DNA from 3 places in the Pseudoalteromonas sp. ATL1 genome. Region 1 is predicted to be linked to each of the others. Evidence: predicted binding sites of a transcription regulator. Region 1 holds the regulator's gene; each other region holds the start of a gene.
The links. The regulator LexA, encoded in region 1, represses DNA repair genes until DNA is damaged. The targets are predictions, from matches to a motif close to TACTGTATNNNNATACAGTA.
Positions count from the first base shown of each region.

Region 1 (3,287 bases):
ATCGCGCCGCCAATTAGAAACATTGTTAAAGAAAATATTAAATATAGAGACCCTATATCTTTGTGATTCGTTGTGTACAGCCAGCGTTTGAGGCCTTTGTGTGCGTGCCCATGATGTTCATGCTGTGTTTGCGCTACGGTGCTCATTGGCTAGCCTCCTTATTCGCATTGATTCGTTCTTGAACTTGGCTTGGTTGAATGACTTGGTCCAAATCATTTCCCCAGCTATTTCGCTTAAAAGTGACTACACCGGCGATTTCCTTAATAGACAACTGTTTTACAAACGCCTGCATTGCAGTACCTGGCTTGCCATGCAAAACGATGTCTATATGATCTTTAACGTCTCCTAAAACGATGGGACTTCCTTTAAGCGCAGGGAAAACGCCAGGTAAACCGGTACCAGCAGGTTGATGACATGCTGCACAATAAGCCATGTATACTTTCTCACCGAGCATCATTAGCTCATCCTTACTCAAAGTTTGATCGAGCAGTGCTACACTAGCCGCTTGTGCCTCAAGCTTTTCTTTTTTAGCGTTATCAAGCCATGTTTCAAATGCTTCGGGGGAGCGCGCATCTACGACTACAGGCATAAAACCATGATCTTTACCGCATAATTCCGCGCATTGCCCTCTATATGTGCCTTCTTCATTGACACGAGTCCAAGCCTCATTGATAAAGCCTGGATTTGCATCCTTCTTCACCGCAAAATCAGGGACCCACCAAGAATGGATAACGTCGTCTGAAGTCATTAAAAAGCGCACTTTTTTATCCGTAGGGATCACCAAAGGTTTATCTACTTCCAGTAAGTAATGCTCACCTTTGGCTTCTGAATCATCAATCTGTGCTTTAGGGGTAGAAAGTACCGAATAAAAATCAACACCATGTCCCATGTATTCGTAGTGCCACTTCCATTGTGAGCCTGTTATTTTTATGGTGAGGTCAGCTTTGCTCGTGTCTTCCATTGCGATTAGTACTTTGGTCGCTGGAATTGCCATCCCAATCAAGATAAGAAAGGGTATAGCTGTCCATAAGATCTCGACTTTGGTGCTCTCGTGAAATTGCGCGGGCTCAACCCCCTTAGACTTTCTATGATGGATCATGGCCCAAAACATCGCTGCGAACACAACCACGCCTATGACACAACATATCAAGAAAATAGTCATGTGCAGGTCATATACATTCTGACTAATATTAGTTACGCCAGGTCGCATATTGTAAGCACTATTACCTAATGCAGAGAAAGAAACAGCAAGAGGTGATGTTAGTGCTGCCGCCGGTAGGGTTTTAAACATTTGACGCCTCCTTCATTATCCATTTGCCTTGTGTGCCAAATGACGATAACCATTTTTATTATTTGGATGACTGTCTAGACTTATTGAATAACATTAATCTAACAACACGACTCTTTAACGATTAGACAATAAATAAACAATTCGCAAGTTTTGCTCGTTTTAAAAAGGAAGTTTATGGAAGTGATTGAATCTATAGAAACTAAAAGTACATAGGATAAAAAAATGGCTATATAACTAGCGTTATATAGCCACTCGAAACATATAATTATTAGGGTTTAGTCTTATTTACATCCAATTGCCATTTCTAATGACACCAACAGCTAACCCTTCAATTGTGAGCGATTGGTGTTCTAAATCTACAACGATGGGTGAGAAATCTTCATTCTCTGCATGGAGATACACTTTTTTCCCTGCCTTTTCAAGGCGTTTCACAGTCACTTCGTCTTCGACTCGCGCTACGACAACCTGACCGTTTTCTGCAACTTGTGTACTGTGAACAGCCAACAGATCGCCATCTAAAATTCCAATATCCTTCATGCTCATACCATCTACGCGTAGGAGGTAATCGGCCGCTGGCTTAAATAAATTAGCATCTATTTGACAGTGACTTTCCACATGCTGCTGAGCAAGAATAGGTTCACCTGCAGCAACACGTCCTATTAAAGGCAATCCAGGATCTTCTTTCTCTAGTTCCTCAACAAGCCTAATGCCGCGACTCGCCCCTGGCACCATTTCAATCACACCTTTCTTGGCCAGCGCCTTTAGATGCTCCTCGGCCGCATTCGCACTTTTAAAACCAAGGGCGTCAGCGATTTCAGCTCTCGTTGGTGGCATTCCAGTATCTTTTATGAATACTCTAATTAGTTCAAATACTTGTTCTTGTCGTTTTGTCAAAGGCCGCATATAACTGGTTTTCCATACAGTACATTTAACTGTGAGTATATACAGTTATATAAAAATCGCAAACTTTAATAGCTTGTAATCCCATCAGCACGTGGAGTAGATCTTTATAAATCTAGAGTAGCGGATGAAATGAAAATCCTAAGAATTTTTCGGTTTTTAAATCTTAAAATTTGTAACTAATTGAAAAATAATGATATCAGAATTTTATGATGTATTTGTTATTCAAAATTGGCACAAAATTTGTGTAATGTGCCATTTAATAGAAGTTTAGAGTGATTGAGCGGTATTTATGTACAGCGTGATCCTTAATTCGGATCTGATCATGTGTTGAATACGGATCTAATACGGATCTACTTTTAGTTGATTTTTCCTAGTTTCCGTACAGCTCTTCCGAGTAATTCAAACTTATCATCATAGCTAATTTCAAATTGTTCATAGGCACTATTCTCGTTACTCGCCTTAATGCTTTTCGGTAAAAACTGTAATCTACAAACTGAAATACGACTGTTAATCTTCATAACGTAAATACCATCACCTGCGTTCTCTGTATTAGTCGTTAAAAGTAGAGTATCACCATTTGAGATTAACGGCTCCATTGAGTCGCTTTGTACTACGTAATATGCGGAGTTCTGAGCGTCCATTTTGAGAACTGATTTAAGAAATTCATTACTAACTGCGACAGACTCATTCGAGTCAACTGCTTTCAAGCTGACATTGCTATCGTCACTCTTTTTATTTTTAACTTGCTCGCCTTGGCCATCTAAAATCCAAGTCAAGGATACGTTTCTATCTTTAGCTAGTTTGTATAGCTGAGTATACGGAACCGAATTCCTATCCATCCAACCGTTGAGCGTTTGTGGATATGTATCCAGCGCCTTAGCAACTTCAGTGTTTTTTGTAACACCTAAGAGTTCCTTTAGCCTCGGTATAATGTCGTTTTTCAGATTCAATTCAGTGCTCATAACTCGTATCCTTTTTACTCGTTATTAGATTCTAATATAAAAGATACATATAAAAAATAAATATTTCTAGTACAAAAATTAAATATATTTAGTATTTATAGTTGACATCCATATGCAAACCTAATACAAAT
Region 1 is NZ_JBZYXL010000001.1:275,129-278,415, forward strand. It holds gene ctaD (cytochrome c oxidase subunit I) at 1-146, opposite strand, end outside; gene coxB (cytochrome c oxidase subunit II) at 143-1,291, opposite strand; gene lexA (transcriptional repressor LexA) at 1,577-2,194, opposite strand; gene AC5FX4_RS01210 (LexA family transcriptional regulator) at 2,551-3,156, opposite strand.

Region 2 (3,287 bases), 2.1 Mb from region 1:
CAACGTCGTTTAAATCACCAGATATGCATGTGTTGAACGCCGAACAAAGCTCTTCTTTTGTTGGTGGCACAGATTACTTAAGTTGCCTTCAAGATGGTGCGGTGGCACTTAATGGTGATTGGGGCGATTGTAGTGATAATTTTGGTGTATCTAGAGTGAGAACCTACACCAAGGGTGACCTTAAGCTCAAAGAAGAAGAGGGTTATTCCGCAAGCTTAGGTGCAGTTGTAGATTTAACTGATAATTGGTCAGCAACGTTGGATTTTTACAAAATCAGCTTAGAAAACCAGATTTCAGCGGTATCTAACAATGGTTTGTTAAGAACCGAAGCTGAGTGCCATTTTGGCGTTAATCAATGGGGGGCGGCGGTAGATCCCAATTCTGCTCGTTGTAAAGAGTTTGCTACTGCTGTTACGCGTAACCCAAACAATCAAAGACGTATTGACCGCTTTGATTCTAAACCCTTTAATGTAGGCTTATATGAGCAAACAGGTGTTGACTTTAATACCAAGTATAAATTAGACACTGATGAATTTGGGTCATTTACAGCAAAATTGGCGTACAGTCATATTTTTGATACTAAACGTCGGGTTTTAGCTGAGGATCAGGCAGAAGAAATACGAGATCTTCAATGGAATAAAACGTTTAGAACCAAAACTAACCTAACGTTATCTTGGAGCTATGAGGACTTTTCATCATCAATCTTTGTCAACCGCCTTGGTAGCTCACCAATCAAGGACGCAGATGATTATGAACGCTATCCACAGTGGACTACCGTTAATTTTAGAACAGGATACAATGTGACTGAAGACATTAATATTTCTCTAAATGTGGTCAATATTTTTGATAAAAAACCACATCAACATGTTTCAGAGAAATATTGGCCTTTCGCTGATTTAACTAAGTATAGCCCTGTAGGGATGGAATACTTCTTAGAAGCGACCGTTCGCTTTTAATGATAAGAAAAAATGCTAGCCATAAGGCTAGCATTTCAGATTGATGATAAACCCTGCTTTATTTAAGCGGGGTTTATTTTTTCCTGTTTTTGGGCCGTTTTCTCTGCCGTAAGTTTTAGCGTTGGACTTTTGTATTAGCTAGGCGAATTATTATGGCTTGCTGTGTCTAAGGTCGTTTTGAGGGCTTTGAGGGGAGAATTTTCGAAGGTTTTTAGCTAGCGAGCAGCCATAAGCGCTATTTTCTTCATATTTTGACATGCCGCTGCTAGCAAGCACTGCGCGGTCACTTTTGGCAGGCCTCTATATCGGCAGTAGCGATGTCCATGATGTTGTTTCGCATCAGCGAAGCTTCTTTCCACTGTTTTCGTTCGTCGTCGATAAAGCTTTTTACCCCAGTCGCTCAACCTAATCGCATTGGTGTTTTCTACGCTCGATTGCCAAACATGCCGTGTGATGACTTTGGTTTGATTTTTACTGGCTGTACACTGACTTCTTACGGGACAACTTTGGCATTTTCTTGGGTCGGAATGATAGTGTCGATATCCTGTTCTACTCGTGGTTTTATAGATTAAGGTTTCCCCTTGAGGGCACTGTGAAACAACAATACCAGCCACAGGTAAGTGACTGGTATTTTTTGCTTGATTGCGTAAAGGTGAATTGACGATTACGTAAAAGTAAAGTAGGGCTTTGCGTATGAATAACCTCGTATTGCAGCACTTTGATAATAGATAAAACAAATTTCATCTTTACATTACAATTGGTTATGGGGTTGCTTTTTTAGTAAACGCTCATCTTGTGCTTAAAAAGATACTGAAAAATATTGGACTGGCTAACTGATTGCTTTCAAAGTATATGGATTTCAAGTTGCGAGCAGATCCCAGTTTGATCTTGTAGTTTATACATAAATAACTATACTGTTTAAATGTACAGCATTTTGTTTTTTGGTATGTATGAGCGAAATGATTGACTTACTTCAGCATCGTCAATGGCTATGGCATGGCTGTGAACAAAGCCGCTCTTTTGAACGAATTGCCACTGGAATTAAAACGTTGGACAACAAACTACAAGGTGGACTGCCTAAACACGGAGTAGTGGAGGTTCTATCTAAAAAAGGAATAGGAGAGCTACAGTTATTCCAGCCTTACTTAGTACAGCAAAATAGATTGCTGATATTCATTTGCCCGCCTGGTGTGCCTAATGCAGCTCAGTTCTATCACTTAGGAATAAACTGCGAGCAACTGCTCGTAATACAACCCAGCGCGCCAACTGACGTGTTGTGGGCTGCTGAACAATGTCTTAAGAGCGGAGTGTGTAGCAGCGTTTTGCTTTGGCATGAATTAATGACTGTTGCTCAAGCCAAACGTCTTCAACTAGCAGCTCATAAGGGAAGTGCAACACTCTTGTTATTCCGGGAGCAAAGTGAAGCACATTTCTCTTTACCAGTGGAATTATCCATGCTGTTGTCAGCCCATTCGGATGGCATGACGGTTCATATTAAAAAGCAAAAAGGTAACGTGGCACAAGAACCTTTCTTTTTATCTCTACAAGAATACTGGCCACAGCTTTATGCCATCACTCAAACCGATAACAAGCAAAATAATGTCGTCACTTTACCAACCGTAATGGGTTATGGCGCATGACTTTATGGCTTTATTTACACTTTGAAGCATTGCAGTTAGATAGCTTAGAGCGTCGAGAAGCGGATAAACCAATCGTGGTTGTTGAGTCGAGGGCACATCGAGTTGTGCAACTGTGTGAGCGGGCAAAACAATGTGGCGTTAAAGTTGGGGCTGGCTTGGCCAGCATGGCTGCCTTATGCGATAACTTGCAAATTGTACCTTATGATGAACAACGAGAGCAGTCTAGGCTACAGGAGATAGCGGATTGGTTATACTTGGTCACTGCTGACATCAGTCTTTTCCCGCCTAATGGCATGCTGCTTAAAGTAAGCAATATGCTGGCATTGTATAAAAATCTTGAGGATTACTGGTTACAGATCCAATCGCATTTGCAGCCTTTTGGCTTACGTTACAGCTACTCAACCGGCTTTTCGCCACTAGTAGCACGTTTGCTGGCTCGAAATGGTGTGTCGCGGCTTACGGACGATAAACAAGAATTATTAAAACAAGTACAATTGCTGAATTTATACAGCACAGATCTGTCCTCTAGCACTTGTGAGCAGTTACAACGAGTGAGAATTACGACCTTAACGCAGCTCATGGGTATCCCAGTTGCACAGCTTGCAAAACGATTTGATGCTGATTTAGTGTTATATATTGGCCGGTTACAAGATTTATTACATCATCCCATCACATTTTATGTACCCTCTGA
Region 2 is NZ_JBZYXL010000001.1:2,381,844-2,385,130, forward strand. It holds gene AC5FX4_RS10790 (TonB-dependent receptor plug domain-containing protein) at 1-956, shown strand, start outside; partial or broken gene AC5FX4_RS10795 (transposase) at 1,172-1,546, opposite strand; gene imuA (translesion DNA synthesis-associated protein ImuA) at 1,907-2,596, shown strand; gene AC5FX4_RS10805 (Y-family DNA polymerase) at 2,593-3,287, shown strand, end outside.
Region 2: the regulator LexA is predicted to act here: its motif matches at 1,869-1,888, upstream of imuA (translesion DNA synthesis-associated protein ImuA).

Region 3 (3,287 bases), 1.2 Mb from region 1:
GCACCCATTGACTTACCCTTGTGACGAGCACTCGCCCAGAGCGCGCCCATATCGTGTACACCTGCAAAAAAGATGGTGCCTAATACCACCCACAACACGGCGGGGACCCAGCCCCAATAAACGGCAATAGCAGGCCCTACAATCGGCGCAGCGCCAGCAACAGATGTGAAATGGTGGCCCCAAAGTACCACTTTGTTTGTTGGCACAAAATCAACACCATCATTGAGTTCATGGGCTGGAGTGACAAAGTTGTCATCCATCTTGAAGATTTTTTGGGCTATAAATTTGGAATAGACAAACCAGCCAAACAGCATACCGACTAGGCCGAATAGCACTATCATAATTGACTGCATTCAAGGCTCCTGCATTTTATTGTTATATGAATTAACTTTCGAAATTAACACAGTTAACAAATAATGCACTCACCTTTTAGTCGCAATCAAAAAGCCCCAATTGTCCTTGATTGTCTTTTTCTTGTGATAACCCCACATTGATACCGATTAGGCGTACAGGCTTGTGGGGGTAACGCTCTAGCAAATCACACAGCAACGTACACAACATATCCGCATCTAGGTAGGTCAGTTGGCATTCCTTACTCACTACCTGAAAATCAAAAAATTTTACTTTCACCCCCAGCTTGTTCATTCCCCTATCCTGTAAGTAGGATTCAGCTCTGCGAGTCAACTCTGGATACAGCTTTTGTGTGAGTCGCCGTTTAAGTTCTTCAATGTCATTGGTATCTTCACTAAAGGTTGTTTCCACTCCGACAGATTTGCGCACCCGCTCAGTTTCGACTTGCCGTTCATCAACACCATGACAACGCCGCCACAGCACCAAACCAAATTTACCAAAACGTTGATACAAAAAGTCTTCACTACTGGCTTTCACATCGCAACCATATTGCAAACCTAAAGCAAGCAACTTCTGCTGAGTGACTTTGCCAACACCGGGGATTTTCTTCAATGGCAGAGTATCAATAAACTCGTCCACCTCATTAGGTGTTATCACAAACTGGCCATTGGGCTTATTTTCGTCGCTCGCTATCTTCGCTAAGAATTTAATCGGCGCGATTCCAGCCGAGGCCGTCAGACCAGTTTCATTTTCAATGTCGGCTCTAATTTGCTGTGCAATCAGTGTGGCACTGCCGTGGAATAGCTCGCAGTCCGTCACATCTAGATAAGCTTCATCTAGTGAAAGCGGCTCAATTAATTGTGTATAGCGGGCAAAAATCGCTCTAATTTGTTGTGAGATCTCTTTGTACACAGCCATTCGTCCTGGCACTATCACTAAGTGTGGACAAAGCTTCTTCGCTTGATAATTAGACATAGCAGAGCGAACACCGTACTCTCTAGCAAGGTAGTTAGCGGTCGAAAGTACACCTCGATGGCTATTTCCACCAATCGCCATGGGGACATTGGCAAGCTCTGGATTGTCGCGCATTTCAACTGCGGCATAAAAGCAATCCATATCAATGTGAATAAACTTACGCATCACCAATCAACTGTAATTATATACAGTTAAATATCATCATAAATTTAGCGAATGTGCAACTTTTACTCGCGCTCAGGATCAACTAAACTGGGAAAATCTTGGTCAAAACACCAATTAAAATAAAACAAGGATTTAACATGCTATATAGTCGACTAGGCAGCAGCCAAATTGAAGTATCTCGCGTCTGTTTAGGTAGTATGACCTGGGGTTTGCAAAACAACCAGCATGATGCAGATGAGCAAATCAACTATGCCCTTAGCCACGGTGTTAACTTTATCGATACCGCTGAAATGTATGCGGTACCGCCTTCATCAGATACCTATGGAGCCACAGAAAGCATCATTGGCAATTGGTTAAACCGCCATCAAGAAAAAAGAAAAGACATAGTTTTGGCGAGCAAAATTGCGGGCCCTGGACTTAGCTGGGTAAGAAAAGGGGCACCAATTACTGGACAAGCGGTTATCGATTCTGTAGATGCTTCGTTACAGCGCTTACAAACCGATTATATCGATTTATACCAGCTACACTGGCCAAATAGACTTTCACCGCATTTTGCTAAACATTGGCCGGGCATATTGAAGTTCTCTGACGTCGATAAAGCGCAAGAAATAGCATCAATGATCGATATTCTCGAAGCGCTGCAAACTTGTATTCATGCCGGCAAGATCCGTCATTGGGGTTTATCTGATGACACAACTTGGGGGATCAATACCTACCTTCGACTCGCCAATGAGCACAATCTCACCAAGCCTATTTCAATTCAAAATGAATTTAACTTACTACATACCAAAGATTGGCCTTATCTGATTGAAAACTGTGTGCATGAAGACATCGCTTATCTACCTTGGTCGCCGCTGGCGGCTGGTTCACTGACGGGCAAATATCTCAATGGTGCAAGACCAGAAGGCACAAGGTGGAGCATGATGCAGCGTAATGGCCTATTTAGAGATACACCAATGGCGAACCAAGCAATCGCGGCATTCGTTGAACTTGCTCAGGAAGTGAACATTTCTCCCGCGCAGCTCGCTCTAGCTTGGGTTAACCAAATGGATGGTGTCACGTCTACAATAATCGGGGCAACCTCAATGATGCAGTTAAAAGAAAACATGAATGCCTTTAATTTAGAGCTCAACGAGCATCAACTCACTGCGCTGGACACTTGGCTGAGACATTATCCTTCGCCATTTTAAACAAACGTGTTGCTGTGCAGCGCAACCGCAAAGTCGCTGCACAATTCCCCCTACTTTATAGAGCGCTTGTCGCGTATAATGACGATATCAATCACTGACCATAACCCTGAATGCGCCCGCTTAATAATACCCCAGAAAAACCCCAATCCGGAACTTGCTTCACTCGTCACACCGCTCGTGCCATCGTCTTGAATGGCAACCGTATCTTACTGCTTTACACGCAACGATATGATGATTATTCGCTCCCGGGTGGTGGCGTTGATGACAATGAACACATTGAACAAGCCTTAGCAAGGGAACTAAAAGAAGAAACAGGCGTTAAAAGCATTCTCAATGTGACGCCATTTGGCCGCTACGAGGAGTATCGACTGTGGCATAAACCAGAGCACGACTATATTCATATTGTCTCTGATTGCTTTGTTTGCAAAATTTGTGGTCAATTTGATCAGCCGAAAATGGAAGAATATGAAAAAGCCAATGGCATGAAACCTCTCTGGATAGAGATAGACGAAGCAATTGCGCATAACACACGTACTCTCGAACAAAGCGAAAAACAGGGGCAGTCACTGGTTCGTGAATTGTTTTTGCTACAAGAAATCAAGTCTA
Region 3 is NZ_JBZYXL010000001.1:1,492,956-1,496,242, reverse strand. It holds gene AC5FX4_RS06640 (carbon starvation CstA family protein) at 1-353, opposite strand, end outside; gene dinB (DNA polymerase IV) at 430-1,491, opposite strand; gene AC5FX4_RS06630 (aldo/keto reductase) at 1,629-2,681, shown strand; gene AC5FX4_RS06625 (NUDIX hydrolase) at 2,792-3,287, shown strand, end outside.
Region 3: the regulator LexA is predicted to act here: its motif matches at 1,500-1,519, upstream of dinB (DNA polymerase IV).